DNA from 2 places in the Paenibacillus thiaminolyticus genome. Region 2 is predicted to be linked to the other one. Evidence: predicted binding sites of a transcription regulator. Region 2 holds the regulator's gene; the other holds the start of a gene.
The links. The regulator CtsR, encoded in region 2, represses protease genes until heat stress. The targets are predictions, from matches to a motif close to ATGGTCAATAAAGGTCAAACA.
Positions count from the first base shown of each region.

Region 1: clpP (ATP-dependent Clp endopeptidase proteolytic subunit ClpP) is a predicted target of CtsR. The motif match lies at 9,388-9,408, and genes of this name have one in related genera.

Region 1 is NZ_CP041405.1:4,038,069-4,050,124, forward strand. It holds gene FLT43_RS18020 (histidine phosphatase family protein) at 1-621, shown strand, start outside; gene FLT43_RS18025 (extracellular solute-binding protein) at 655-1,947, shown strand; gene FLT43_RS18030 (carbohydrate ABC transporter permease) at 2,034-3,335, shown strand; gene FLT43_RS18035 (sugar ABC transporter permease) at 3,335-4,177, shown strand; gene FLT43_RS18040 (MgtC/SapB family protein) at 4,266-4,973, shown strand; gene FLT43_RS18045 (glycoside hydrolase family 31 protein) at 5,005-7,428, shown strand; gene FLT43_RS18050 (LacI family DNA-binding transcriptional regulator) at 7,465-8,511, opposite strand; gene clpP (ATP-dependent Clp endopeptidase proteolytic subunit ClpP) at 8,689-9,267, opposite strand; gene FLT43_RS18060 (ABC transporter permease) at 9,566-10,519, shown strand; gene FLT43_RS18065 (extracellular solute-binding protein) at 10,604-12,056, shown strand, end outside.
Region 2 is NZ_CP041405.1:3,115,549-3,127,604, forward strand. It holds gene FLT43_RS14065 (nucleoside triphosphate pyrophosphohydrolase family protein) at 1-197, shown strand, start outside; gene pssA (CDP-diacylglycerol--serine O-phosphatidyltransferase) at 314-1,042, opposite strand; gene disA (DNA integrity scanning diadenylate cyclase DisA) at 1,097-2,170, opposite strand; gene radA (DNA repair protein RadA) at 2,187-3,554, opposite strand; gene clpC (ATP-dependent protease ATP-binding subunit ClpC) at 3,799-6,237, opposite strand; gene FLT43_RS14090 (protein-arginine kinase McsB) at 6,240-7,325, opposite strand; gene FLT43_RS14095 (protein-arginine kinase activator protein McsA) at 7,385-7,948, opposite strand; gene FLT43_RS14100 (CtsR family transcriptional regulator) at 8,048-8,512, opposite strand; gene FLT43_RS14105 (LysR family transcriptional regulator) at 8,768-9,664, opposite strand; gene FLT43_RS14110 (SLC13 family permease) at 9,801-11,297, shown strand; gene apgM (2,3-bisphosphoglycerate-independent phosphoglycerate mutase) at 11,335-12,056, shown strand, end outside.

The DNA of each region.
Region 1 (12,056 bases), 920 kb from region 2:
CACTTATATGTCATTCGCCATGCACAATCGACCATGAATATTGGACAAGGAGGCGGACCGAACTGCAGCTTGTCGGAAGTGGGACAATGGCAAGCGGAGCAAATCCCTTCGTTTTTCAAGGAAATCCAACTGAACGCCATCTTCTGCAGTCCGCTGCGCAGAGTCATTCAGACCGCGACGCCCCTTGCCAAAGCGCAGGGTCTAGGTATTGTGCTCATACCGGAAATGTCCGAAATATTTAATGAGGAATGGAAGGACTACCGGGATTATGATTGGGAAGCCTGTCAGCAGATTGTAGAGGAATTCCCGCACGCCCAATTCGTGGAGTATCAGGATATGGAGCGCAAGTGGTGGCCAACCTGGCCGGAGAATCATGCCATCGTCCGCAAGCGCGTGCAGAAGTTCGTCGACGCGAAGCTGACCGATTATTACGGAACCGATGCGCATATTGCGGTATTCGGGCATGGCCAGACGACCGCGGATATGAAGCAAATCGTTAATCCCGGGGACATTCATCCCGTATATAACGCGGCGATCGTGCACTATGTTCTCGATTCGCAAGGCCAATGTGAGCGTGTATCGTTGCATAAAGACCATCTCGGTCAGCACGTATACGAATAAATCTCAACCATGATCTCAAGGGGGAACTAACGTATGGCTAAGAAAATGGTATTGCTGCTGCTCTCATTAACCGTCGTCCTGTCGCTTGCGGCCTGCGGGCCGAAGCGGGAGGCGGAACAGGCCAAGCCGAATACGGATACGGCTCAGCAACAAGAAGGGGAGATGCCGCCGAAGCCGGAGCATCTGAAAATCTGGGGTCCGGAAAATGAGCCGGAATTGAAATCGATGCGGGCGATTACGCAAAAATTTACGGAGAAGACGGGCATTGATGTGGAAGTCATTCCATTCAACCCGCGCGAACAGGCGAAAGCGTTCTCACTCGACGGACCGTCCGACCGCGGTCCTGACCTGTGGAGCGCCACCCATAACTCCATGGGCCGCAACGTGCTGCAAGGGTTGGCCGAGCCGTTCCAGATCAGCGAGGAGCAGATTAGCCAGTATTCGCCAGAGGCCATCAAGGCCGTGACGATTGACGGTAAAATCTACAATCTGCCTATGGTCGTCGAGACGACCGCCTTGTTCTACAACAAGGAGCTGCTGCCAAATGCGCCGGAAACATGGGAAGAGCTGGAGAAGTTTGCGTTGGAGTTCACGGACGCGTCGAAGGATAAATACGGATTTTTGCTCGATGCGACGAATTTCTATTACGCCAACATGTTCCTGCAGGGCAACGGCGGTTATGTGTTCGGGTATGACCCGGCTACGGGCTACAACGCGGACGATATCGGGCTGAATAATGAAGGCGCTGTCCAAGGGGCAAACCTGATCAAGTCATGGTTCGAAAAAAAGCTGATTCCGGCATCGATTAATGGCGACGTCATCGACGGCTTGTTCAAAGACGGCAAGGTTGCCGCGGTCGTCTCGGTACCGTCGTCGATCAAAAACTATGAATCGGCGCTGGGAGACAAGCTGGGCGCCGTGCCGCTGCCGAAGCTGGCCAACGGTCAACGCCCGCCTTCCTTCCTGGGCGTCAAAGGTCTGGTGCTGTCCCCATTCTCTAAAAATAAGGAGTGGGCGACCGAGTTGGCTTTGTTCATTACCAATGACGAGAACGGAGCGAGCCATTTCCAGACGGCCGGGGAAATTCCAGCACGTCCGGGCATTTTAGAAAGCGATCTCATTACGAAGCATCCTTACTTCTCGGCCGTGGCCGAACAGTCCACATTCGCTACGCCAACGCCGAATAACCCGGAAATCTCCCAGACGTGGGAGCCGATGAAAAATGCGCTCGTGTTCCTGGCCCAAGGGCAGGACGCCAAAGAGGTGCTGGATGAAGCGGTCAATCAAATTAAAGAACAAATCGCGATCAACAACGCCAATAAGTAAGGAATGATTATCGGATCGGGGTGCGGGTCCGCATCCCCATCCGCTTGAATTCGCATTGCGGATGTCAACGAGGAGGCTTGATTAGATTGGGAGAACAACAGACACGAACCGACAAGCCGCAAATCAGTGCGCATAACCCGAAGTTGGCGATGCTGCTCTCCATTATCCCGGGGTTAGGACAACTGTATAACCGGAGATATATCAAGGGTTCAATATTTTTGATTTTATTTCTCTCATTTTTTATTGTGTTTGCTGATTTTTTGAATATCGGGTATTGGGGGCTCATGACGCTGGGGACGTTGGAAGGGGTTGACGATTCCCGCTCTTTGCTCATTCAAGGCATTATTGCGGTCATCTTGACCGTCTTTCTTCTCATCTTCTATTGGATCAACTTGACCGATGCGCGCAATGACGCCCAGAAAATCCGCGAAGGCTGGAAGATCACGACGATTCGCGAAGGCTTCAAGCAGGCGTGGGATAAAGGGGTTCCTTATCTATTCGTCGGTCCCGGCATTTTCATGATTACGTTTGTACTGATATTGCCGCTGTTGTTCATGGTTTCCTTGGCTTTTACGAATTACAATATTTACAATTCACCGCCCCGTTTTTTGCTCGATTGGGTAGGGTTTGAAAACTTTAAAAATATTTTTTCCGTTCCGATTTGGCGGAACACGTTTTTCTCCGTCCTGTCGTGGACGCTCGTATGGACATTCGTCGCGACGACGCTGCAAATTTCGCTGGCCTTGTTCTTGGCTGTAATCGTGAACGACAAGCGCGTCAAATTCAAAAAATTCATTCGAACGATGCTCATTCTGCCTTGGGCCGTTCCTTCCTTCGTCTCGATTCTCGTGTTCGCCGCCATGTTCAATGATCAATTCGGTGCGGTGAACCGGCAAATTTTGGGGCCATTGGGCCTGTCCATTCCTTGGATGTCCGATCCGCTCTGGACAAAGGTAGCCATCATTATTATTCAAGTATGGCTGGGCTTCAGCTTCGTGTTCGCCTTGTTCACGGGGGTGCTCCAAAGCATATCAAGCGACTGGTACGAGGCGGCGGAGGTCGACGGAGCGAGCAAGTGGCAAAGATTCCGCTACATTACGCTCCCGCATGTCCTGTTCGCGACCGCTCCGCTGCTCATTATGCAATATACGGGTAATTTCAACAACTTCAACCTGATCTACTTGTTCAACCAAGGCGGGCCGCCGGTTCGAGGGCAGTCGGCCGGATCGACGGACATCGTCATTTCATGGGTATACAAGCTTACTTTTGAAACGTTGAACTATAATATGGCGGCCGTTATCTCCATTATATTGGGCCTGATTGTGGCAACCGTCGCCTTTTTCCAATTCAGGAGAACCCGATCGTTCAAGGAGGAGGGCAGCGTCTGATGAGTACGAGATGGAAATCGAGATTAGAGCTTACCGGTATTTATGCATTCATTTTGTTCATGTTCATCGTGATCGTGTATCCGCTCGTATGGGCCTTGGGCGTCTCGCTGAATCCGGGCACCAGCTTATACAGCGCCAAGATTATCCCCGAGAACTGGTCGGCGGAGCACTATTCCTGGCTGTTCTCCAGTCCGGACAGCGAATATTTGCTGTGGTACAAAAACACGCTGATTGTCGCCAGCTGGAAGACGGTGCTGTCGCTGATTGTGACGACGTTCCTGGCGTATGCGTTCTCGCGCTATAACTTCAGAGGGCGCAAGCATGGCTTGTATGCGCTTCTGCTAATCAAGATGTTCCCGGTATTAATGGGGATGGTCGCGATTTATATTTTGCTGAACATTCTGGGTCTGCTCGACACGCTGGCCGGCTTGATTCTGGTCTATGTCGGATCGTCGATTCCGATGCACGCCTTTCTGATCAAAGGCTATTTCGACACGATTCCGCGTGATCTGGACGAGTCGGCGAAGATTGACGGCGCAGGGCACTTCCGGATTTTCTTCCAGATTATTTTGCCGCTGGCGAAGCCGATATTGGCCGTAGTCGCCCTGTTCAATTTCATGACGCCGTTCATGGACTTCCTGCTGCCGCGAATCGTCATTCGCAGCTCGGAGAACTATACGCTCGCTGTCGGCTTGTTCAACCTGGTCAATCAGGAATTCAGCAACAACTTCACCCGGTTCGCAGCGGGCTCGATGCTTATCGCCATTCCGATTGCCGCGGTGTTCCTGTTCCTGCAGAGGTACCTCATTTCCGGGTTGACGGCGGGGGCGACGAAATCATAAAGAAGCAGGCCAGATTTAGAGCAGCGTAAGATTTTTTCGTAAAAAAGATAGAGATAAGAAAACAGGAGTGGCGGGGAGGAGAGATGCGATGACAAGCCCTTGGACGTTGGATCCGGCAAGCATATGCCTGCGGCTGCTTCTCTCGCTTGTGCTCGGGGGCATTATCGGCTTCGAGCGGGAGATGAATCAGCACGCCGCCGGATTCCGCACCAATATTTTGGTATGCATCGGCTCTTCGCTCATTATGCTGCTGTCTATCTATGGGTTCAACGCCTTCGTCGATGAACCGAATGTCCGGATGGATCCGGCCCGACTGGCGGCGCAGGTCGTCAGCGGGATCGGATTCCTCGGCGCGGGAACGATAATTCGAACCGGCCTCTCCGTCAAAGGATTGACCACGGCCGCCACGCTCTGGGTGATGGCCGCGATTGGATTGGCGGTTGGCGCAGGATTTTATTTACCGGCGATTTTGACATGCGGGCTCGTGTTTGTCTCCTTGCAGGTGTTGAATAAAGTCGAGCTTCGCTATCTGGCAGCGAATAAGTCACTTTCGGTGGAAGTGACTTCTCTTGGAGGTCCGGAGACGCTCGGCACGATATCGAAGCAGCTGATGGCGGAGCGGGTGGAGATCCGGAACATGAATGTGTCCGATACGGAGACGCCGGGCCGGATCGAGGGGGCTGCGCCCCCGCTGCAGATGACGATAACGGTTGTGCTCCCCAAAAATAAGCCGATGAGCGATCTGGCGGAGCGGTTGAAGGCGATACCGGGCGTGACAGCAGTAAAAATAGAGTGACCATATGATGTGCGGAAAGCGAGAGGGTATTATGCAGACAAGCGAGACGATACATCCGGACAAATTGCACGGAGGGACAGTCGCAGCGAAGCGGAGCGGGATCGGCGCGATAAGCCGCGTGGAGGAATTGGACAGAGGATATCTCTGCATAGGGGACAGGGCGAATCTGGCACTGACCTTTCTCGATGAGCATCTTTTCCGCGTCAAGCTGACGTTCGATGCTTGTCCCGACTGGACGACAACGCCCGGCGTATTGCCGTGGGAGAAGACGATACAGGCCAGCCGGGAAGATACGGAGCACGGCTTTCTTTTCACCACGAAGAAGCTATCGGTGGAGATTGATGCCGAGGATGCTTCCATCACGGTAACCGATGCCGAAGGCAACGTGATCGGCCGGCAGACCTCGTTCAGCTGGGATGCGCGCGGCGCGGTGACGGGCTGCTTCGCGATGGACGAGCGCTCTCATTTTTACGGGCTGGGGGAAAAGACAAGCTATCTCGACAAGCGCGGAGAGAGCTATACGATGTGGAATACCGACGTGTATGCGCCGCATGTGCCGGAGATCGAGGCTTTATATCAGTCGATCCCGCTGCTGCTGCATGTCCATGATGGGGCAAGCTGCGGCATTTTTCTCGATAACCCGGGACGGACCGCCTTCGATATGCGATCCCGGAGCGATCTTTTTTCCATTGAGAGCAAGACGGGGGATTACGATTACTACTTCATCTATGGTCCCGAATTGAAGCAGGTCATCTCCTGTTATACGGCATTGACCGGGCGGATGCAGATGCCGCCCAAGTGGGCGCTTGGTTACCACCAGTCGAAATACAGCTACAAAAGCGAAGAAGAAGTGATGGCCTTGGCGCGCACCTTCCGCGACAAGCGGATACCATGCGACGTGATCCATCTCGATATTCACTATATGGACGAGTACCGCGTCTTCACCTTCGACAGCGATCGCTTCCCGCAGCCGCAGAACATGATTGCCGAATTGATGAAAATGGGATTCCATATCGTTCCGATCGTCGATCCGGGGGTCAAGCAGGATCCGAAATATCCGGTCTACCGCGAAGGGGTGCTCGAAGACCGCTTCTGCAAGAAGCTCGAAGGCGATGTCTACTTCGGCGATGTATGGCCGGGACGAAGCGCCTTCCCGGACTTCACCAAGCAAGAGACCGCGGCCTGGTGGGGAGATCTGCACCGGTATTATACCGATATGGGCATCGCCGGAATATGGAACGATATGAATGAACCGGCCGTATTCAACGAATCGAAAACGATGGATCTCGACGTCGTGCACGACAATAACGGCGAGATGAAGACGCATGAGGAATGGCATAATCTGTACGGTATGCTGATGTCCAAGGCGACCTTCGAGGGGCTGCAGCGGCATCTTGAGGGCGAGCGGCCGTTCGTGCTGACGCGCGCGGGTTACAGCGGTATTCAGCGCTACGCGGCGGTCTGGACAGGCGATAACCGCAGCTTCTGGGAGCATATGGCGATGGCGATGCCGATGGTGCTCAATATGGGATTGTCGGGCATTCCGTTCGCCGGCCCGGATATCGGCGGCTTCGCCCACCATACGAATAAGCAGCTGCTGATTCGATGGACGCAGATGGGCGCGCTGTTCCCATTCTGCCGCAATCATAATGTCGGCGATTTCCTCGACCAGGAGCCGTGGGCGTTCGATCAGGAGACAGAAGACATCTGCCGCACCTTCATCGGACTGCGGTATCAGCTGATGCCTTATCTTTATACGCTGTTCCATGAGGCGGCGCAGACGGGCATTCCGGTGATGCGGCCGCTGCTGCTGGAATATCCGGAGGATGAGCACCTGTCTAATCTGTGCGATCAGTTCCTGTTGGGCCGCGATCTGCTCGCGGCGCCGATCTACCGGCCGGATACGGAGCACCGCACGGTCTATTTGCCGGAAGGCGAATGGTTCGATTACTGGACGGGCACGCCATATACCGGCGGACAGCATCTGACGGTTCATGCTCCGCTGGATACAATGCCGCTGTTCGTTCGGGGCGGCGCGATCATTCCGCATGAGCCGCTGAAGCAGTATGCGGCCGATGAGACGGAGGCTTCGTTACAGTTCCACCTGTACGGCGGGGCACCGGCCTCCTCTTATGTGCTGTATGAAGATGACGGCTTGACGTATGCCTATGAGAAGGGCGCTTATAATCTGCTTCGCGTGGGGGCGGAATGCACCGGGCGCGGCTTGAGCCTTGGCTTCGAGTATGAGCACAGGGGATATGAGCCGGCTTCCCGCAAGCTATGCTTCTATCTTCATGGCCTCGATCCGGATGCGGTCGCTATTGAAGGGCTTGCGCGGCTGGCGGCGAAGCCGGAGGATCATGCGGAAGGCTGGTACGTGGATGAGCGGCGCCATTGCGTCGTCATCGCGGTTCGAGACGATAAGATCAAGCGCACTATCGAATTGAATTGGTAATGAGAAATAGGGCGATCGTTCCGCCCTCTTTTTTTATCATGTATGGGATGTGGAATGTTCTCTCCGTTGGGTCGATTGACGCACGATCAGCTCAGAAGGCAGCGTGACCGTCTTGTTCTTATTAATGCGCTCTGGGTCGTCCATCAGTTCGATAAGCATCTCCAGCGCCTCCAGTCCGAGATGCTCCCCGCGAATGGTCGTGCAGCTGATCGACGGCGAGATCTTGCTGAGAAAGGCCGCATCGTTGAAGCCGATGATGCCGACATCCTCCGGCACGCGCAGATCGCGATCCCGGCAATATTTCAATACACCGAGGGCTAATACGCTATCCGCAGCGATAATGGCATCGAAGGATCTGCCGCCGGAGCTGTATTCGTCGAGAGCTGCAATCATGTCCGCTTCTTCCGAGCCGCACAAGACGACGCCGTCGTCTCCCGCCTCCAGGCCATTGCTGTGAAGCGCCTGCTTGTACCCCCCAATCCGGTCACGCACGACATCGACATCCAGACTCTCGGTCAGGAACACGATCCGCCGGTACCCCTCGTCCAGCAAATGCTGGGCTGTGACATATCCGTCCCGGAAATTATCGCTATGAATGCAAAAGATATTGTGCTGCAGGCTGCGCCCAATCATGACGAACGGAATCGAATTCTGCTGCAGGCTCTGAATGAGCGAGCTTTTGTCCGCCGACATGACGCCGGATAAAATAAACCCGTCCACTCTTTTGTTCCGGTACAGCGTCAAGCATTTCTCGATTTGTTGATCGACAGAGCGAAAGGCGGATATTTGCAAGTCATACCCGTATTTTTGGGTTGCATTGGATAAACCAAGAAGCACATTGGAATAGTACGGATTCCCGAAAATTTCACTAGGTTCGCGTGCGATCGTATAGCAGATAGTGCGGGATTCGGCAGCCGGTGCGTTCGGCTTCGCCTTGGGGCTGGGCACGTACCCGAGCTCCCGGATCGCTTTCTCTACTTTTTCATTCACTTTGGAGGATGTGTTTCCTTTGCCCGTAAGAACCCGCGATACGGTCGCCGGCGATACACCCGCTGCACGTGCTATATCTCTTACTGTTGGCAAGTCCCCGCCTCCTCTTCTACGGAATCATCATAGTTGCAAATCCTATTCTGGCTCATCATTTTATAATACGATGAAAGCGATCGGCAATTCAACATGGCGGCATAGAAAAAGCTGCCGTATGCGCAGTCGCGATACGAGCAGCTTATTGATCTCATGATGTATAGCACGATAACGGAATTACTTGTGAAGCACTTTGTCGACGAGGCCGTATTCGAGCGCTTCTTCGGCCGACATGAAGTAATCGCGGTCAGTGTCTCTCTCGATCCGTTCGAGCGGCTGTCCCGTGCGCTCCGCCAAAATTTGATTCAGCTTGTCGCGCATCTTGAGAATGCGGCGGGCGCGAATCTCGATATCGGACGCTTGCCCTTCAGCTCCGCCCAGCGGCTGGTGAATCATAATCTCGCTGTTCGGCAGCGCGAGCCGCTTGCCCTTCGCTCCGGCATTCAGCAGGAAGGCGCCCATCGACGCCGCCATGCCGACGCAGATCGTCGATACATCCGGCTTGATATGCTGCATCGTATCGTAAATGGCCATCCCTGCGGAAATGGATCCGCCGGGGCTGTTGATATACAGATGAATATCCTTGTCCGGATCATCGGCCTGCAGGAACAGCATTTGAGCGATGATCGAATTGGCCACCACATCGTTCACTTGGGAACCGAGAAAAATAATGCGGTCCTTCAGCAATCTGGAATAAATGTCGTACGACCGTTCGCCTCGATTCGTCTGCTCGACAACTATAGGAACGTAACTCACGATAATCCCTCCTCAGCATCAATAACATTAAATATTAACCAATTCACGGCCTCTTAAACACGATATGCATTTGCTGCGAATGTCAAGAACCGTATCTTTATCATATCGGATTGTCAGTCAAAAGTCAAAGATGGTCAAACTGTTTTTTTTCGGCTTTTTTTGAGCAACGATTCGGATAGATGCGTGTATCATTTTTTGCAACCCCGGAAGCAAGGCTCAAAAAATGAGCATCAAAAAGTGAACGTTTCCGTGTCATTGAGGCGTGACCTACAATAGGAGCACAAAGGAGGTGACGCCAATGTCAGCAGGAGCACCCTCATCTATCCGCGATCCTCGCGCCAGAGGGAGATGGAGCCGCATCGGGAGAACGCTGTGGAACGAAAAGTATTTATGGCTCATGGCTCTGCCCGGCCTGCTGTTCTTCGTCATTTACAAATATTTGCCGATGCTCGGAGTCGTAATCGCTTTCAAGGATTACAATATGATGCTCGGCATCGGGGACAGCAAGTGGGTCGGATTGAAGCATTTCTATCGCATCTTCGAGAATCCGGATATCGGGCGTATTTTTCTGAACACCTTGATTATCAGCTTGTATCAGATTGTATTTGCCTTCACGATTCCGATATTTCTGGCGATTATGATCCATGAGGTAACGCAAAGAGTGTTCAAGCGGATGCTGCAAACGGTCTTCTACATGCCGCACTTTTTGTCCTGGGTCGTCGTGGCGGGGATCTTCTATCTGATGTTCCAGAGCGATGGCGCCGTGAACAACATGCTGGCCGATATGGGAATGTCCAAAATCGATATTTTGTCCAATCCCGACAATTTCCGGTCCATGCTGGTGATGCAGGTGATCTGGAAGGAATCCGGTTGGGGGACGATCATTTATTTGGCGGCACTGTCCAGCATCGACGTTGAGCTGTATGAGGCGGCGAAGATGGACGGAGCCGGACGGCTGCGCCAAATCTGGAACATCACGCTGCCCGGCATCCGCAGCACGATTGTCGTCCTCTTCATCCTGCGGCTTGGCACCGTGCTGGATGTCGGCTTCGAGCAGATTTTCCTCATGCTGAACCCTTCCGTCCGGGATGTCGGGGAAGTCATCGAGACGTATGTCTACCAAGCGGGGGTCGTCAACGGCAACTTCAGCTTCTCGACCGCGGTCGGGCTGATGAAAGGCTTGATTGGGCTTATCCTGATCTACGGGGCCAACAAGCTGGCGAAGCGGATGGGGGAGCGCGGCGTATTCTAGCGCGGGCTGCCTCCATTGTTGTAAGTGCTTACATCATAGAATGCCCATCATGATTCCACAATCAAATCGGGGGAGGATGTAATCATGCAATTCAAGGGGAGAAAAATCGTATCGCTCCTTCTGGCCTGTTCGATGGCTGTCGGCTTGCTGACGGCTTGCGGCGGCGGAGGGGGGACCAAGGAATCGAATGCTGACGGAGGACAGAGCGCGGGGGACGAAGGCAAGAAGTACAGCGTCTCGGCCATGAATATCTTGTACGGCGCGGCGCCTCCGACGACGAACAGCTCGGGCATTAAGGCAATCGAGGAGCGGTACGGCATCGAATTCAAATATATTCCGGTCGCTGCGGGCGATTATGCGAACAAGATCGGCGTCACGGTCGCTTCGGGGGATATGCCGGATCTGATGCTGCTGGAGGATACGAACGCCAATTACTTCAGCTGGGCGGGGAACGGCATGTTCCTGCCGATCGAGGATTACATCAAGGATTACCCGAACCTGAGCAAGATTCCGCAGGAAATCTGGGACATGCTGACGTATGAAGGGCATATTTACGGCGTTCCGCGGCTGCGCGGCATTCCGTTCCAAACGATGGTGATCCGCCAGGACTGGCTCGACAAGCTGGGCTTGAAGATGCCGGCCACCTACGACGAGCTGTATACCGTGATGAAGGCGTTCGCGGAGAACGATCCGGACGGCAACGGCAAGAAGGATACGTACGGATTCGCCTTAGACGGCAACTTCAGCGGGTTCAACGGACTATTCGGTTCGTACCGGTCGCTCCGGTTCGGATGGTTCGAGGATGGTCAGGGCGGAATTACGCACGGATACTTGATGCCGAACGCGAAGGACGCGGTGGCATTCCTGGCGCGAGGCTACAAGGAGGGGCTCTTTAGCCCCGATTATACAATTAAGAAGGGCACGCAGACCAGCGAGGACTTCCAGACCGGCAAAGCGGGCATTATCGGCAACTGGACGTATACCGCCTTCACGAAGAGCTGGTTCGACAAAGCGTACAGCATCAACAAAGATTTCCGCGTCGCCCCGATTCCACCGCTGACGGCCCCGGACGGCTATAAGGGCTACGGCAAGTATCACGGCTTCTACGGGTTCTTCGTTATGCCGGCCAGTCTGGGCAAGGATGAGGGGAAGGTGAAGAAGCTGCTCTCTATCCTGGACGACCAGATCGGCGACGAAGGCGCCGAGTTCATGAAATGGGGCGTGGAGAACGACCATTTCAAAGTAGAGAACGGCGAGAAAATGCTGACGGACAAAGGCTTGACCGAAGGCACGGGCAAATATTTGCTGACGAACCATGCGGCCGAAGGAGAATGGATCTACAACCCGGACGATACGGACGAACTGAAGAAAATGAAGGACGAGTCATTCAAGGTAGCCATGGAAGGCGAGCCGTACAGCGATCAGTCGGTCGGCTTGTTCTCGCCGACATACAGTGAAAAAGGGAAGGAGCTTGACCAGTACTTGACGGACCAAGTGAATAAGATCATTCTTGGCGAGCGTCCGGTGGACGATTACG
Region 2 (12,056 bases):
AGGAAGCTCGCCAGTCCCTCGAAAGCCATGTACACGGCCATTTATGCGAAAATTGCAAAGATATCGTGAAGCACGAACTGGGCAAGCATCTGTTCTATATGTCGGCTCTGTGCAACCTCCTCGACATCAGCCTTGACGATGTGGTGAAGCAGGAATCCAGCCGGTGCGATACGCTCGGTATCTTTAACTTGTCTTGAAGAAGCAGCCGCAGCCGCGGCTGTTTTTGTGTTCAGGCACGCGAAAAAGCCCTCTCCGCCAATGGAGAGGGCTTCTTCCGTATAATATCATGAACGATAGCAAGTGCAGGATGCCGTTACGAATGCTTCGAGCGGACCCATTCTTCCGAATCACGCTGCTTGCCTCGACGCCGGTTCAGCATCCTAACGTTTTTTTTTAAGCCGAGCAGAGCGTACAGGACCAGCGGCACGAAAATAAGCTTCGGCGTCTGCTCCGGCTTCCAGAGCGCGATGCCGACAGCTGCCGCGATGACGAAAGGCGTCAGCCAGAGCGCTTTTTTGGAAATGCCGACCTTTTTGAAATTCGGGTATTTCACGGTGCTAACCATTAAGTACGATAACAAAAGCATGGCGATGATGAGATACGGTGCCGGAATACTTTCATGGAACAGCGCCAAGGTGCAGGCCACACCGCCTGCAGCCGGAATCGGCAAGCCGATGAAGTAACCCGGAATGCCTGCCTTCACATTGAAGCGGGCCAGCCGGAGCGCCCCGCAGATCGGGAAGATGGCGGTCACTACCCATCCCAATGCTGGAGTCATATCGCTAAAAGCTACAACGTACATAATAAATGCCGGCGCCACACCGAAGGAAATGACATCGGACAAGGAATCAAGCTCTTTGCCGAATTCGCTCTGCGCGTTCAAGGCCCGGGCCACGCGGCCGTCGAGACCATCCAGCAGCATTGCGATGATAATCATGAGAGCAGCCAAATCATAATTATTATGAAACGCAAGCATGATGGAAATGATTCCGAGGAACAGGTTACCAACGGTAAACAAGCTCGGAATGGACTTTGTAATCATAGGTTCACCTCTAATTTTACTATGCCCAACGTTCATCTTTTCATTGTAGGAAAATCAAATTTGCCTGTCAATGAATACCTGCTCCTGAATGCGCTTGAGCCCTTCCTTGATAGCGCGTGCACGCACTTCGCCAATTCCGTCCACGTCGTCCAGTTCTTCAATCGTAGCCATCATGACGTGAGGCAAGTATTGGAACGTGTCCACCAGGTTCTGTATGATGACGTTCGGCAAGCGAGGAATCTTGCTCAACACGCGGTAACCGCGTGGCGACACGGATTCATCCTGAATTGCGCTTGTCGTCGGGTAACCGAGCAGCCGAATCAGATGATGCGCGTCCAGCAGTTCGTCGGCCGTGCTCTTCTTCAGCTGAACGAGGATATCGCGGACTTTGTCATCCCCGTTGTCGCGGGCATAGTCCTTGAGCAGCAGCCACGCATCCTCCTCCGTATTGCTGACGAGCTCTTCCAACTGCATGCTGATGAGACGGCCTTCCGTTCCCAGCTCGTTGATGTAACGCTTTATCTCCATTTTAATACGTAATACCATCTCGATCCGTTGCAAAACATTGACGACATCGTACAACGTCACTTGCTCCTCGAACTCGGAAGCGGTCAAGTTCGTCATTCCCTGAACGAGCACGGCTCGATATTTCTCCAAGGTCTGTATCGCCTGATTCGCCTTCGTCAGGATAACGCCGATCTCCTTCAGCGCATAGCGGAGGCTGCCTTGATACAGGGTAATAATATTGCGGCGCTGGGAGATCGAGACGACCAGCTTGCCCGTCTGCTTCGCGACCCGCTCCGCCGTGCGGTGGCGAATCCCCGTCTCAATCGACGGGATGGAGGAATCCGGGATCAGCTGCGTGTTCGCATACAGGATCCGCTTCACGTCTTCGCTCAAAATGATCGCGCCGTCCATCTTGGCCAACTCATACAAGTAGCTCGGCGAGAAATCGCTGTTGATGGAAAAGCCGCCATCGACGACCTCCATCACTTCCGGGCTGTAGCCGACGACGATAAGCGCGCCTGTCTTCGCCCGGAGCACGTTCTCCAGTCCGTCGCGGAACGGAGTGCCCGGCGCCACCATGCGCAACAGATCGTTCATAATATCCTGCTGACTGTCCTTCATTCTATATCTAAGCCCCCTAACCTAACGCTGCGGTCAATGCTTCCGCTACCGTATTTACGCCCACTATCTCAATATGTCCAGAAGGGGTCCATCCCCGCAGGCTTTTCTCTGGCAAAATAATCCGCTTGAAGCCCAGCTTCTCGGCTTCCTTCACGCGCTGCTCCGCACGGGACACCGCGCGCACTTCTCCTGTCAGTCCCACTTCGCCGAAGACGACGTCATACGCCTGGGTCGGCATATCGCGGAAGCTCGACGCCAAGGCGACTGCAATGGCGAGATCGACCGCTGGCTCATCGAGCTTCAGCCCGCCGGCCACATTCACATAGGCGTCCTGGTTCTGAAGGAACATGCCCATGCGCTTCTCCAGCACGGCAATGATGAGCGACAACCGCTGATGATCGATTCCCGTCGACATTCTCCGCGGCGAAGGGAAGTTCGTCGCCGACACGAGCGCCTGCATCTCGACAAGAACCGGGCGCGTCCCTTCCAAGCTGGCGACGACCGTCGAACCGGAGACGCCAAGCGGGCGTTCCTGAAGGAACATCTCTGACGGATTCTTCACTTCCGTCAAGCCGCCTTCCGTCATCTCGAAGATGCCGATCTCGTTCGTGGAACCGAAGCGGTTCTTCACGGCCCGCAGGATGCGGTACGAATGATGGCGCTCGCCTTCGAAATAAAGCACGCAGTCCACCATATGCTCCAGCATGCGGGGGCCGGCAATGGCTCCTTCCTTCGTCACATGGCCGACGAGAACGGTCGCGATGCCTCTTCCCTTCGCAATGCGCATGCACACGCTTGTGCATTCGCGAACTTGAGCCACGCTACCGGGAGCCGATTCGACCGACGGCTGATATACCGTCTGGATCGAGTCGATGACGAGAAAATCGGGGCTCATGGCCTCGATCGCCTCTTCGATATACTGCAAATTCGTCTCGCTCAGGACGAACAGACGCTCGGACAGCACCCCGAGCCGGTCGGCGCGCAGCTTCGTCTGGCGCGTCGATTCCTCGCCAGACACATACAGCACCTTCAAGCCGCTGACTGCCAGCGCATTGGACGCCTGGAGCAGCAGCGTCGATTTGCCGATGCCCGGGTCACCGCCCACGAGGATGAGCGAGCCCGGCACCAGGCCGCCGCCGAGCACACGGTTCAATTCGTCAATCGTCGTGGACAGGCGCGCTTCCTGTTTACTTTCTATTTGTATGATCGATTGCGGTTTTTCTTTCGTCCCAATGAAGGATGTGTGGACGCCCGCCGTCTTAACGACCGTCTCCCGCTCCTCCACCATCGTGTTCCACTCGCCGCAGCCCGGGCATTTGCCCATCCATTTCGGCGATTCATATCCGCAATCCGTACAGAAAAACTTGGTTTTTACTTTGGCCATATCAGCCGACACTCCTACTGACGCATCATTGTATAGGTTGCCACATCTATATTAGGTTTATCGGCATAACGCGATACAAAGATAAAGCGTGACAAATTTTTACTGGCTATTGCCGAAGATTGTACATTACCTTTAAGTTTACCATTTTTAAGTAGGGGGCGAAAGGACTTTCGCATTTCATGAAAAAAACGCATCTCCTCCCGGAGGAAGAGATGCGCTTGGATGGATCCATTCTATGAAAATGTCAGGCCTTGGTCGGCGTAGTGCGCAGCACGACCAGGTTGCCGTCCTGTTCGTCGATCGTGACGGAATCACCTTTCTCAATGTCGCCCTTCAGCAATTCCTCGGACAGGCGATCTTCGATATGCTTCTGAATCGCCCGGCGGAGCGGACGCGCTCCGTAGGCCGGATCGTAGCCTTCCTTGGCCAGGAACGCCTTGGCCGCATCGGTCAATTGGAAATCGACCTCCTGCTCCTTAAGCCGCTTGCGCAGTTCCTCGGCCATCAGCGTTACGATCTCGGCAATATGCTTCTCTTCCAGCGAGTGGAAGACGATAATCTCGTCGATCCGGTTCAGGAACTCCGGACGGAAGCTCTTCTTCAATTCCGCCATCACTTTGTCTTTCATATTGTTGTAGTCGCGCTCATTGTTGTCGGAGGAGGTGAAGCCCAGCGTCGTATTGCGCTTGATCGCCTCTGCGCCGACATTCGAAGTGAGAATGATGAGCGTGTTGCGGAAGTCGACGACCCGTCCCTTGGAATCGGTCAGGCGTCCGTCCTCCAGCACCTGCAGCAAGATATTGAATACTTCCGGGTGCGCCTTCTCGATCTCATCGAGCAGCACGACGGAGTATGGCTTGCGGCGCACCTTCTCGGTCAGCTGGCCGCCTTCTTCATAACCGACATATCCCGGAGGCGCTCCGACCAAGCGGGCGGTCGAATGCTTCTCCATATACTCGGACATATCGATGCGGATGACCGCATTCTCGTCGCCGAAGAGCGACTCCGCCAGCGCGCGGGCCAATTCCGTCTTCCCGACCCCGGTCGGGCCGAGGAAGATGAACGAGCCCATCGGGCGCTTCGGATCCTTCAAGCCTGCCCGTGCCCGGCGAATCGCCCGGCTGACCGCCTTGACCGCTTCGTCCTGGCCAATGACGCGCTCATGCAGGACCTCTTCCATATTGAGAAGACGCTGCGTCTCTTCTTCCTTCAGCTTCACGACCGGCACGCCGGTCCAACTGGAGACGATCTGGGCGATATCTTCCGGCGTTACCTCGGAATCCATGCGGCCCTGCTTTTCCTTCCACTGGTTCCGCACCGAATCCAGCTCCTCGCGCATCTTCTGCTCCGTATCGCGAAGCGCTGCCGCTTTCTCGAATTCCTGGCTCTGCACGGAAGCGTCCTTCTCCTTGCGGATGTCGTCCAGACGAGCTTCCAGTTCCTTCAGATTTGGCGGTACCGTGTAGGAATTCAAGCGTACTTTGGACCCTGCCTCGTCAATCAGGTCGATTGCTTTGTCCGGCAGGAAGCGATCCGTAATATAGCGGTCGGACAGCTTCACGGCCTGCTCAATCGCTTCATCGCTAATTTTGACGCGGTGATGCGCTTCATAGCGATCCCGCAGCCCTTTCAAAATCTGAATCGTCTCTTCAAGCGTCGGCTGATCGACGGTAATCGGTTGGAAGCGGCGCTCCAGCGCGGCATCCTTCTCGATATATTTGCGGTACTCATCCAAGGTCGTCGCCCCGATGCATTGCAGCTCGCCCCGGGCCAGCGCCGGCTTCAAAATGTTGGACGCATCGATGGCGCCTTCCGCTCCGCCCGCGCCGATGAGCGTGTGCAGCTCGTCGATGAACAGGATGATATTGCCCGCCTGGCGGATCTCATCCATAATTTTTTTCAACCGATCCTCGAATTCACCCCGGTACTTCGTGCCGGCCACGACAGATCCCATATCGAGCGTCATGACGCGCTTGTCGCGCAGCGTCTCCGGAATCTCATTGTTGATAATCTTCTGAGCGAGCCCTTCCGCTACCGCGGTCTTCCCGACGCCCGGCTCCCCGATGAGGACCGGATTGTTCTTCGTCCGGCGGCTCAGCACCTGGATGACGCGCTCAATCTCTTTGCTGCGGCCGATGACCGGGTCGAGATTGCCTTCCTTGGCGGCAGCCGTCAGGTCGCGTGCCAGACCGTCCAGCGTCGGCGTGCTCACATTTTGTGATTGGCCATGATGGCTGGATACCGCTTCACTGCTGCCCAGCAGCTGCAGCACCTGCTGGCGCGCCTTGTTCAGGCTGATGCCGAGGTTGTTCAACACACGGGCCGCTACGCCTTCGCCTTCACGAATGAGGCCAAGCAAAATATGTTCCGTACCCACATACGTATGGCCCAGCTTGCGGGCTTCATCCATGGACAGCTCAATGACTTTTTTGGCGCGTGGGGTGTAGGCGATGTTGGTCGGCTGCTCCTGCCCGCGGCCAATGAGGGATTCCACTTCGTCCTGAATCTTCTCCAGACCGAGGCCGAGCGCGACGAGCGCCTTGGCGGCAATGCCTTCGCCTTCCCGGATCAGGCCAAGCAAAATATGCTCGGTTCCGATATTGTTATGTCCGAGACGCACGGCTTCTTCCTGAGCCAATGCCAATACTTTCTGGGCACGTTCCGTAAATCTTCCGAACATCATATTCAAGCACCTCCATTGGTCGTCTTTGATTTGCTTAATTTGTCGCGTATCAGTCTTGCCCGATACATGTCGCGTTCTTCCGTAGACAATGATTTCTTGTATATATGCTGAAGGAAGCCTGGCTGTGTCATCACAAGCAGTTCATTGAAATCGGAAGGATCAAGATGGTTCAAAATAATCAGATCCGAACCGAGCCGGATATCCGACAGCCGTTGGGCCGCTTCCTTGGAATCCATTATCGCCGCGTGCTTCAATATCCCGTAGGATCGGCAGATGCGATCCGTCAGGCGCATGCGGTTGTTCTCCAGCAGCTGTTCGCGCGCCGCCTTCTCATGCCCGATGATTTGCTTTACGACGCTGTACAAGCTGTCGATAATCTCGGCTTCCGATTGGCCAAGCGTAATCTGATTCGACACCTGGAACAGATTGCCTATCGCCTCGCTGCCTTCGCCGTAGATGCCGCGCACCGCCAGCCCCACCTGGTTGACCGCCTGCAAAATGCGGTTAATCTGCTGGGTCATGACGAGGGCCGGCAAATGCATCATGACGGAGGCCCGGATCCCCGTGCCCACATTGGTCGGGCAGCTGGTCAAGTACCCCCGCTTCTCATCGAATGCATAATCGACATGCGCCTCGAACACATCGTCGATACGGCTGGCCTGCTCCCACGCTTCCCGAATCTGCAGCCCTGGGTACAAGCATTGAATGCGAAGATGGTCTTCCTCGTTCAGCATAATGCTGATAGACTCATCCTCGCTCAGAATGACCGCCCCGTTCCGCGATTCATTCACGAGGGTCGGCGAGATCAAATGCTTCTCAATCAGCACCTGCTTCTCCAGATCGCTTAGTTCCGCCAGGTTCCATCGATGGAAAGACGTATGGAAGCCCGACATCTCCGGCTGCTCGATGACCGCGGTCAGCTGGTTCAGCACTTCGGCCGATTGCTGATTCGTCGCAAGCAGCGGGAACGGCACGCCGCATAGGTTGCGCGCTACGCGGATGCGGCTGCTGATGACGATCTCGGAGTCCGGTCCCGTTCCGCGCATCCAGTCACTTATCGCATGCTCCATGAATTGGCGTTGGGCCATTTCGTCATCTCCTTTCACCTTGCCGATCATTCGTCGTTATCATGATATCGTTCAGGGGGTTAGCCATGCTGAACAGGCGAGTCAGGGCCCCCTTCGCTCCCTTCCTTCTCCAGCTGCCGAATACGGTCGCGCAGCTGCGCCGCCCGTTCGAATTCTTCCTGCGCAATGCTCTTCTGAAGCTCGAACTTCAATTCATCCAGCTCACGCTTGCGTTGGATGCGCCCGCCGCCGCGCTTCGGAATTTTGCCGGTATGGACCGTATTGCCATGAACCCGCTTCAACAGCGGATCAAGACGGTTGCCGAAGAAGGAGTAGCATTCGTCACACCCGAACCGGCCCAGCTTGCCGAACTGAGAGTAGGTCAGCCCGCATTTCTCGCAGCGCATCGCTTGGGGCTTCTGCCCACCGTAGTCGCCGCTTCCCTGGGCGGCTCCGCCGGACAGATCGAAGTCCAACAATCCTGACAGCAAATTATGGATGGAGAAGCCGTTAGCCGTGCCCGGTATCCATTCGCCTTTCTCACGAGCACATGATTCACAGATGTGAAATTCCGTCTTCTGCCCGTTTATGATTTTCGTAAAGTGCAGTGTAGCCGGCTTCTGACCGCATTGTTGACACATCATGGCCATTCTCCTCCTTATCCTCGTGGGTTCAAATTATAGTAAAGGGATCGGCAGTCCGACTGGCGCCTGCTTCCCGGGTTAAAATAATGGCGGCATGCGCTAGTGCTTGCTTAGCAGCCCGAGCAGCATCGCACGCAGGAGACGGGCGCGGATCTCGTCCCGATAGGGCAGCTTCACCGCCAGATTGTCGCGTGATACGGCCGCCCGCAGCAGAATCGCTTCCCGCCGGGAAATGACGCTCGCTTCTTCCAGTTGATAGATGAGCCCTTCCGCTGCCTCTTGCCCGATCCGATTGCCAATCGATTCGCATAGATGGGCATGAATCGCCCGCTGAGCCGGAAGCTCAATCCGCTGAATGCGGATATAACCGCCGCCGCCTCGCTTGCTCTCCACAACATATCCCTTCTCCAAGGTGAAGCGAGTGCTGATCACATAGTTAATCTGGGAAGGAACACAGGAGAACTGCTCTGCGAGATCATTCCGCTGAATCTCCACGGCGCCTTCCGGACTATCGATCAGCATAATTTTCAAATGCTGCTCAATCAAATCGGAAATATTGCGCATCTTCTGCCCTCCTTTGCGTCCATATCTCTCTATATTAGCTTTAACCATTATTGACTGTTACTTATTCGGAGATGACAAAAACAATGGGTTTTTGTCAAATTAAGTCTGACTTTGACTTTCTTTGACCTTGACTTTATGATAGCACTTTTTTCTTGTGTTTTCAAGCGGATTCTTCATACGCCCATCCTTATTTAGTGTAACAAAAATGAACCAATATTAAACTTGCATACCAAAGAATTAAGGAAATCCGAAGCCCTAGGATCGATGCGCGGCCCTATCCAGCAAGGCGATGAACTGTCTTGCCGCCGGGGATAGATGCTTGTTTTTATGAAAAATATAACGAATGCCCCGTTCAAAGGTTACATCCTCCATCGGAATCTTGACAAGCAACCGGCTGTCGATTTCCTGCTTCACCGCAAGCCCGGACACCGCCGCAATGCCTAGTCCGTGTATGACACCTTGCTTGATCCCCTCGAGGCTGCTGATTTCGATTGTATTGGAGATGGCAATCCCCGCTTGCCCAAGTTTTTGATCAAGAAAATGCCTTGTCGCTGAATGATCCGGCTTCATCAGAAAGGTCTCATGCTGGAGATCATGCAGGGTGCACATGTCTTGCTGCGCCAATGGATGGTGCGGCGGCGCAATAAATACAAGATGATCTTGATGAAACGTGCTCGCATAAAAACGGGTCTCGTCGATGGGAATATGATCCGATAAGACGAGAAATTCCACGCCGTTGGACTCCAGCAGCTGCGTGAGCTGTTGGGACGACGTTATTTTCATGCTGATATTAATATTGGGGAACTGCGCTTTATATTGAGCAAGCATGGAAGGAAGCAAATAGACGCCAACGAAGTTGCTTGCGCCAAAGGAGAGGGTCCCTGCTGACATATCCTCCATTTGATGAAGATGCTCCTTGGCCGCTTGCAGCAAGTTCACGATCTGTTCCGCGTAGGGCTTGAACAGCTCGCCTTGTTTGGTTAAGTACAGCTTTTTGCCGATTCGATCGAACAGGCGCGTCTCCAAGTCCTCTTCCAAGCTTTGAATTTGCATGCTGACCGCCGGTTGAGAACAGTAGAGCCGTTCCGCCGCCTCCGTGAAATTTAAACAATGAGAGAGCGTAATGAAGGTTTCGAGCTTGTTGATATTCATCGCATGACTCATCCTCCTCCGATATAACTATAACGAAATGTTATGAATACGATTATGCAATCAAATTGTCTTATAATTATAGGCGCCGTTATAATGAAAACGCAATCATTTTTTATCACTTTGGGAGGATGTTTTCATGACGATGAAGCCATTCAAGTCAGACGGCAATTCCACAGAACCGAACAAACCAGTGGCGAAGAAAGGTCGCTTTGAATCGATATTTAAAAAAGCAGGGATTCCGCTAGCCGTCCTGGTGTTCCTCATTCTGATGCTCATGCCCACGCCCGCAGGCTTGGAGCCGCAAGCGCAAAAAGCGATTGCAATCTTCGCCAGTGCGCTTATACTATGGGTCAGCGGCGCCTTGCCGATTTACTTAACCTCCATGATCGCCATTATTGTGCTGAGCTTATCCGGTACCGCTGAAGAGAAAACGGCCTTCGGCACGCTTGGATTTGATGTCATTTGGCTCATGGTGTCCGCGTTTATTCTTACCTCCGCGATGATTAAGTCCAATCTGGCGCGAAGGTTTGCGCTCTGGATGGTGACCAGGTTCGGACAAACGCCAAAGAAGACATTGCTTGTCTTAATTTTCATCAACTTCGCCCTCGCGTTCTTCGTGCCATCGACGACAGCGCGGGCAACACTCATGGTGCCGATCTGTCTCATCTTGTTGGAGATCTATAAGGCCACTCCCGGAAAAAGCAATTTCGGCAAATTAATGATGCTGCAAGGGGTACAAGCCGATGCGATCGCCACATCCGGAGTGATGACCGCGACGGCTGCGAACATCATTGCCGTCGGCTTCATTAACGAGCAAGCTGGAGGCTCAATCGGATATATGGATTGGCTCGCCGCCTCCATGCCAACGGCCATCATTACGATGCTGCTGACGTTCTTCGTTGGTCTCAAGCTCTTCTCCTTCAAAGGGGAGGCGGAGTTCGAAGGCGCAATGTCCAAGCTCAAAGATGAATTGAAGAAGCTGGATAAATTTTCGCTGGATGAGAAAAAGGCCATGACAATCTTCTTGCTTACGGTTCTGTTATGGGCGACGGAAGATTATCACAAATTCTTGTTCGGCTTCGAAATTAGTGTATACATGACAGCGGTCATTGCAGGCGTGCTCTGTCTGCTGCCGCGAATCGGATTGCTTACTTGGAAGGAAGCCAACATTAAATGGGATCTGATGATTTTTGCCGCAGGCGCTTATGCCGTCGGGAATGCGTTGGAGAAGTCGAAGGGCGCCGAATGGATGATCAACAAAGTCGTCTACGGTCTCGGCCTGGAACAAATGAATCATATGCTCGTCTATGTCGTCGTTATCTTTATCAGTATGTACAGTCATTTAATATTCACGAGCAAGACGGTACGGACCACGATCCTGATTCCCGCTTTTATCGCGCTGGCCAAATCGTTAGGGATGGACCCGGTTACGCTTGCCCTGGCTTCCGCCATGACGTTAACCTATACGATTACGTTACCGCCGCATTCAAAAGTAAATACCATTTATTTCTCAACCGGATATTTCAGCGTGTTTGATCAGGTGAAATATGCTATCGTTACCTGCTTTATCGGTGCGACCGTCATTAGTGTGTCCGTATTTACGTGGTTCCAAATTCTTGGATATTCATTATAAGCATGTTCAGATAAGCAAATGATAGAGGAGTGCGCCCATGCTATACAGAAAAGTAATTATGGCCATTGCAGACGGATCGGGAGATCGCCCGCATCCGCTTTTAAATGATAAAACACCGTTAGAATATGCCGATACACCTCATTTGGATCGGTTGGCTGCGGAAGGAATCACTGGCATGATCGATTTAATCGGATCGGGAATTCCCGTTGGAACCGATATGGGGCATATGATATTATTCGGCTTTCAGCCGGAGGACTATCCGGGCCGCGGCCCCATTGAGGCGCTCGGCATCGGTATGGACGTCGAGCCCGGAGATGTCGTGCTTCGATGCAACTTCGCCACGATTAATGACGAGGGCGTTGTCCTGGACCGCCGTGCCGGGCGAATCCGCAACAACACGGCAGGGCTTGCCGATGCGCTTGATGGGATGGAACTCATTGAAGACATCCGCGCTTACTTCAAGCCGGCAACGGAGCATCGGGCTGTGCTCGTTCTGCGCGGTACCGGTCTTAGCGATCGGATCAGCGATTCCGATCCGAAAGCGCCGAACGACGGCCAACCTTATCTCCCTGTTGAAGCGCTGGATGAGACGCCGGAAGCGAAGCGGACCGCCATGGCCGTTAACCTTTTTATGAAAAAGGCCCATGCGATTCTTGCTTCGCATCCCATCAATCGGGAGCGTATGGCGCAAGGACATCCGCCTGCCAACTTCATTCTGACCCGAGGCGCGGGAAGAATGGCGCAATTGGAGCCCATCGC